3 regions of the Effusibacillus sp. SKA8 genome follow, and region 2 is predicted to be linked to each of the others. Evidence: riboswitches for the same ligand, from Rfam matches in the RefSeq annotation. Region 2 holds a riboswitch; each other region holds the start of a gene.
What was found. Region 2 has a riboswitch for cyclic di-AMP ahead of AC4ED1_RS00115 (C40 family peptidase). Riboswitches for the same ligand answer to the same signal wherever they lie in the genome.

Region 1 (2,259 bases), on a different contig from region 2:
CATCGTCGATGAAGCCCATGGGGTGCACATCCATTTCCACGAAAAATTGCCCTTGTCGGCCATGCAGGCCGGCGCCGATATGGCGGCCACCTCGGTCCACAAACTGGGCGGTTCGATGACGCAAAGTTCGGTTTTGAACGTGCGGGAAGGTCTGGTCAACCCGGATCATGTGCAGTCGATCCTCTCGATGCTGACGACGACGTCGACATCCTATTTGCTGCTGGCTTCCCTCGACGTCGCCCGCAAACATCTGGCGATGCACGGGCGTGAATTGTTGGACAGGGCGATTCGGATCGCCGAATACGCGAGGGAAGAGATCAACAAAATCGAAGGATTGTATTGCTTTGGCAGGGAGATTCTGCACAATTCTTCCGTTTACGATATGGATCCGCTGAAATTGACGATCTCCGTGCGGGAGCTGGGGATCACCGGCTACGATGTGGAGCGGGTGCTGCGCGAAGAATTCAACATCGAAGTCGAACTGTCGGATTTGTATAATATCCTGTGCATTGTAACGTTGGGCGATACGCAAGAAACCGTCGGCGCTTTGCTTGACGCCCTGCGAAAAATCGCCCAGCGCCACGCGTATCAAACGGGAAAACAGGTGATTCAGGTACACCTCCCCGAAATGCCCAAACTGGCGATGTCGCCCCGCCAGGCCTTCTATTCCGAAACGGAAGTGGTGCCCTTTGACGAAGCGGTCGGCCGGACATTCGCCGAACTTGTGATGGTCTATCCGCCGGGCATTCCGATTTTGCTGCCCGGGGAAATCGTGACGCGGGAGAACATCAACTACATTCGCGAGCATATGGAAGCGGGTCTTCCGGTTCAGGGGCCGGACGATCCGGAAATCAAGTGCGTAAAAGTCGTGAAGCGAACCTGAAAACGGGAGCCGCCGCCCGGGGTTGGACCTGGGCGGCGTTTTTTGCGGTTTCCAGCGGTTTACTAGTGCATCTTCTCTGACCCTTCAGTAAAATAACACGGGAACCGAGATGGCCGAATCGCCGCCGGCGCCAAGCCGGTTGCGTACGGAGGAACCGTTGTTTTTGGGGTGAATCGCGGATGCGTTCAGCGTTCGCACGGGCTCCTTCGCCCGAACCCGTCAGCTAACTTCGGAGGCCCGGAAGGAGAGTGATCATATGCGGTTCAATCGGCGAAAAGCATTGTGGGGTGTCTTTATTTTGTTAATTGTCCCGGTTGCGGGAGGATGGACGGGAAAAGCCGTTTGGCGCGATTCGCCCGGTATCGCCCAGCAGGCTTTGGCGCCGGCGGAGGAAATGCAGTCGCAGCGGCAGGATCGGGACAGCGACAAAAACGATCCGCAAGCTGCCGAGGCTCCGCCGTCCGCTCAGAATGAGAAGTCCGGGGAAGTTTTCCCGGCCTTGGCGAGCCGCAGCGGCTTGTCCGGTGCAGGTGCCGGTCAACTCCCGCGGCAGGCGAAACCGTATTCTGAAAGCAAACCGGCACCATCCCCGCCCGCTGCCAAATCAAGGGCCAAAGTTCTCAACATGACGGCTACCGCGTACGGTCCCTCCAATATCAACCGGAAGTTTGGCGGCAAGACGTATCTGGGAACGCCGGTGCGGCAGGGGGTTGTCGCCGTGGACCCGAATCTGATCCCGCTGGGAACCCGCTTGTGGATCTCGGGATACAATCATCCGAATCTCCCGGCCAATGGCTTCATGGCTGTTGCTGAAGACATCGGCGGGGCGGTTCACGGAAACCGGATCGACATTTATATCAACGCGGACGAGCAAAGCCTTCGCAATTTCGGAATCCAGAACGTGCAAGTCCGAATCCTCGGCAAATAAAATCCGCTTGAAACATTTTCCACCGATCGGGACACCCTAATAGGGAAGAAAATCCGAGAGGTGAAGGAGATGCCGATCCGTGTCATGCATCTGGTGCGTCCGGCAGACGGCGGCATGCGGGAACACGTGCGGGAACTGGCAGGGGGGCTTCCGATCAGGAAGATCCAGGCCACCGTGGTGTGTCCGCCGGAGTCGGCGCTGTCCAGGCAATTACCTTCGTGGGTCGGGAAAACCGGGCTGCGGGTGGAAGACGGCCTCAAGCCTTGGTCAGACCTGCGAAGCGTCATCGCGTTACGGAGTCTGCTGGAGCGGCAGCCGGTCGATATTTTGCACATGCACGGTGCAAAATCCGCGTGGATTGGCAGGCTGGCCGCGCGGCTTTGCAAACGCCCCCCCCGTTTAATCTGCACATTTCACAATTTTGTCGAGCCGGACAGCCGTATCCTGC
Region 2 (2,259 bases):
GTCGGGCCAAAAGGGCCGGACCTTTACTACGGGACAGGCTTGATTAACGTGGCGGAAGCGATCCGGCAGGCGCAAGCCAACCCGCGGGACATGTTCCCCGGCGGGCAACGGTCCAGACAAGCAAATCACCGGCCTTGGTGGTGGCCGTTTAGGTGGCTGTTCGGATTCTAAAAAAGTCAAAACAAACAGCCCCGTATCGCGCGTAAGTGGTACGGGGACAAACAAAAAGCACTTTACAAACGCTTCGCGCCGATGTAGCGGGGACCCCAGTACGAGCTGCTCAAGCTGTCGATTTTGACCCCGTGGGAACTGGTTGACGAAATGAATTGGTTGTCGCCGATGTAGATTCCCACATGGGATGCCCCGTTGTCATAGGTGGCGAAAAAAACCAGATCGCCCGGCTGCAAATCGGACACGGCAGCGCCTTGTTGATACATTTCATGGGAAGTGCGCGGCAATTCAACGCCTTGCTGTTCCATTACATACCGCACAAAACCGGAACAGTCAAAACCGGAAGGGCTGCTTCCTCCCCAGGCGTAGGGCACGCCGACAAGTTTTTTGGCGATCTCGACGACGTCCGATGTCTTGGCGTTCGCGTCTTTCGAATTCTTGAGTTCTTCCGCTTTCTTCGCCGCTGCTTCCGCAATCACGGGAGCGGTGGTCACACCGACCTTGCCGGTTTCCTCGATGTTGTGGTCTCTTTGGAATGCTTTCACAGCCCCTTCAGTCACTTCACCGTAATAACCGGTGTTTGAAGGATATGTGAAATATCCCAAAATCCGCAAGTCTTGCTGCAAAGCGGCGACTGCAGCCCCTTGCGAGCCTTTTTCCAAAACCGCGTCACCGTACTTTGCAGCGGCTTCCGCGACGGACACGCTGACAGATGCGAGAAAAACGGCTCCCGCAAACACAAAGGCCTTAACAAACTTATGCACTTCCATTCCTCCTACTGCCTCCGAGGTTAGTTGCCGGGTTTGGGTAGAGGCACCCTACACAAAAACTGTGATTCACCCCAAAAGATCAGGTCCCCCGTACTGACAAGGCGTCAGATTCGGCATTTATGATTCTATCACACTACTAGAAAATACCATGAAATATGTCGAATTTCAATAGGCTTTTGCCATCCTTTGGCTTTTGCCATCCTTTTGCACCCGTTTCTGAAACCAGGACTCCCGCAGGCGCTAGTCCACCCCCTGCCCCCAAAAAAGGACAGCGCCGCAGCCCTGTCCCCTTGTCCCGCTTTGTTCCAAGCGGATCTATTTCGTCATCACAGCTTCCTTTTCATACAGTTTGCTCCCGACAAGCCGGGCAAGATCGACAACGCGGCAGGAATAGCCCCATTCGTTGTCATACCAGGCCAGCACTTTTACCGTGCGGTCGCCGACCACCATCGTCGACAGACCGTCCACGATCGAGGAGGCCGAGTTGCCCACGAAGTCGACGGATACCAAAGGCTCTTCCGTGTACTCCAAAATCCCTTTGAGCGGGCCTTCCGCCGCCTTTTTCAGAGCGGCATTCACTTCTTCGGCGGTAACTTCCTTTTTCAATGTGGCGACCAAATCGACAACCGATACGTTGGGAGTAGGCACCCGCAGGGCGAGTCCGTTCAGTTTGCCCTTCAATTCCGGCAACACCAACGCCACCGCCTTGGCCGCCCCCGTGGAAGTCGGGATGATCGATGTCGCGCAAGCGCGTGCCCTGCGCAAATCCTTGTGCGGATTGTCGAGATTCTTCTGGTCGTTGGTATAAGAATGAACGGTCGTCATCAGGCCTTGTTCAATGCCGAACTCCTCGTGCAGCACTTTCACAACCGGAGCCAGACAGTTGGTTGTGCAAGACGCATTGGAAATTATAAAATGTTTGTCCGGGTCGTAAATTTCTTCGTTGACCCCCATTACGATCGTAACGTCTTCATCTTTGCCGGGCGCCGTGATAATCACTTTCTTTGCGCCGTTTTTCAAATGGATGCCGGCAGTTTCCCGCGAACGGAATTTTCCGGTCGATTCGATCAGCACATCGACACCGTACTCGCCCCACTTCAGGTTGTTTGGATCCCGGTCCGACAAAATGTGCACTTTCCGGCCGTTGACGACCAGTGCGTTTGCTTCCGCTTGAATCGTGACGTCCCACCGGCCGTGAACCGAATCATATTTGAGGAGATGGGCCAGAGAGGCGGGATCGGTGGTCGCGTTTACCGCCACGATCTCAAAATCGGGATCGAGCATCGCCGCCCGGAAAACCATCCGGCCAATTCTTCCG
Region 3 (2,259 bases), on a different contig from region 2:
TCGGCCTCCCGGCGGGGGTCATCAATTTCATCCCCGGTTCCGGATCGGAAATCGGCGACTACATTGTGGAGCATCCGAAGACCCGCTTCGTTTCCTTCACCGGGTCTCGCGACGTCGGGCTGCATATTAACGAACGCATTGCCAAAACCGCGCAAAGCCAGATCTGGATCAAGCGGCTGGTTGCGGAAATGGGGGGCAAGGATGCGGTCGTGGTCGACGCTTCGGCCGATCTGGAAGAAGCGGCAACCGGAATCGTCCAGTCCGCCTTCGGATTCCAGGGCCAGAAATGTTCCGCCGGATCCCGCGCCATCATTCACAAAGATGTGTACGACATCGTGCTGCAGAAAGTGATCGAGAAAACAAAGGCACTGGAGATCGGCCTGCCGGAAGAAAACTATCCGATCGGCCCGGTTGTCGACCAAAACGCGTATAACAAGATCCTCGAATACATCGAAATCGGGAAAAGCGAAGGGCGCCTGGTGGCAGGCGGCGGCAAAGCGGAAGGCAACGGCTATTACATTCAGCCGACCATCTTCGCCGACGTGAAGGAAGACGCACGGATCATGCAGGAAGAAATTTTCGGGCCGGTGTTGGCGTTTTACAAAGCGGACAGCTTTGAAAAAGCGATTGAGGTGTTCAACAACACCGAATACGGTTTGACGGGCTCCCTTTACACCAACAACCGTGAACACCTTGAATACGCGCGCCGTCACATGCACTGCGGGAATCTCTATTTCAACCGCAAGTGTACGGGAGCGCTTGTAGGGGTACATCCGTTCGGCGGATTCAACATGTCCGGCACCGACTCGAAAGCGGGCGGCCGCGACTACCTGCTCCTGTTCACGCAGGCGAAAGTCGTGTCGGAGCGGCTTTAAAGAAGAATGTTTGCCCTGAACAAAGGGTTGGTGAACCGCTTGGTGCGGAGGCGCATAATCAGGCGGTGCGAGGGGGCGGAGGTTAGTCGCCCCCGCTTACTCGTTTTGGTCGGGTGTTTGGGAGAAGACAGGCGAAATACGGTGAAAAAAATAGTGATGATGAGAAAATCGAACAAAAATAGCGCATTTGTAAAATTTTTTCAATAAAACCTCTACTCTTTCCGGTGAAACGGCCGGTGCAAACTTACCCAATCCGGAGTATGATCATGCTAACAATTGAATGACGGCCTAATCTTGGTGTTACCCAAGAGCGGAGGAACCAATCAACTGGGGTTAATCCTGGGTTTCCAGGAGGGATGAGGAAAACTGCTTCTCTGCCATCCTACCCGTCAGCTAACTTCGTCGGCCAAAGCAGAGAAGGTCCGAGAGACCTGTCCACTGCGAATGTGATTGGTCTTTTTTGTTTGCGGTCATATCAGTCGGAGTTCGCCGCATGTCCGCGCAAAAACCACTCGACAAGCGGCTTTAAAGGGGTTATGAGAAATTGACGATCAATCAAAAGGGCAAGATGGAAATGGCCATCAGTGAATCCTATATCAAGTTGCAAAGGGAAATTCTGGGTCGCGGCCCGCAGGAAACCAAAACGTATATCATACGTGACATGGTGATTGTCCGAATGAAGGGGGTTTTGACGCAGGAGGAAAAACACCTAGTGATAACGGAAAAAGGCAAACAACTGGTCAAGACGATGCGCCACGTTTTGCGTGAACAATACAGCGGAAAGACAGAAGAGATTATCTCGCAGATAACGGGATGCCAGGTCATCTCCAGCCATAGTGATATCAGCACGAAACTGGGGGAACAGGTCGAGCTGTTCATATTGGATAAAGATTTGGAAAAAATGTTAAAGGAACGGACGGAACACGAAAGGGATACAGGAAGACTGAATACGGGGAACTCCTGAAAGAGTGCCAGGTATTACGTAAGCCTGTGGGTCTTGTATGGTTCCTTCCATCATGGAGTTGCAATCCGGGTGGATGGGATCGTATGGGATGCCGCAGGTTTTTCCGTTGTTTGGGCTGTCTTGGCAAAAAGGCACGCCCGCGTTTGCATAGGGACCGGCAAAGGAGGGCTTCAGTATGGATGACTTGGTGATGGGCTTATTGACAATGGGGATCTTTGTGCTGTTCTGGAAATTTGCCGATTTTGGCGGGAAAGCGTAGGGGAGGGGGGATGCACATGGTGGTACTCGGCGTAATCGCCGCCGGTTTGATTTTCTATCTTGCCTACGTGCTCATCCAACCGGAAAAATTCTAGTCTGTGATTCCGGTTGGGTATCCTTGCGATGGAAAGGGGAAAGGGTCCATGAATTTTTGGGGATGGC

Region 1: another riboswitch for cyclic di-AMP. It lies ahead of AC4ED1_RS07560 (3D domain-containing protein); the one in region 2 lies ahead of AC4ED1_RS00115 (C40 family peptidase).
Region 3: another riboswitch for cyclic di-AMP. It lies ahead of AC4ED1_RS02685 (Na-translocating system protein MpsC family protein); the one in region 2 lies ahead of AC4ED1_RS00115 (C40 family peptidase).

What each region holds. Positions count from the first base shown of each region.
Region 1 is NZ_JBZCSF010000007.1:43,935-46,193, reverse strand. It holds gene AC4ED1_RS07565 (aminotransferase class I/II-fold pyridoxal phosphate-dependent enzyme) at 1-883, shown strand, start outside; cyclic di-AMP (ydaO/yuaA leader) riboswitch at 985-1,135, shown strand; gene AC4ED1_RS07560 (3D domain-containing protein) at 1,140-1,811, shown strand; gene AC4ED1_RS07555 (glycosyltransferase family 4 protein) at 1,881-2,259, shown strand, end outside.
Region 2 is NZ_JBZCSF010000001.1:13,860-16,118, reverse strand. It holds gene AC4ED1_RS00120 (S8 family peptidase) at 1-171, shown strand, start outside; gene AC4ED1_RS00115 (C40 family peptidase) at 234-935, opposite strand; cyclic di-AMP (ydaO/yuaA leader) riboswitch at 936-1,067, opposite strand; gene AC4ED1_RS00110 (ArsJ-associated glyceraldehyde-3-phosphate dehydrogenase) at 1,257-2,259, opposite strand, start outside.
Region 3 is NZ_JBZCSF010000002.1:89,738-91,996, reverse strand. It holds gene pruA (L-glutamate gamma-semialdehyde dehydrogenase) at 1-875, shown strand, start outside; cyclic di-AMP (ydaO/yuaA leader) riboswitch at 1,151-1,297, shown strand; gene AC4ED1_RS02685 (Na-translocating system protein MpsC family protein) at 1,444-1,839, shown strand; gene kdpF (K(+)-transporting ATPase subunit F) at 2,109-2,192, shown strand; gene kdpA (potassium-transporting ATPase subunit KdpA) at 2,241-2,259, shown strand, end outside.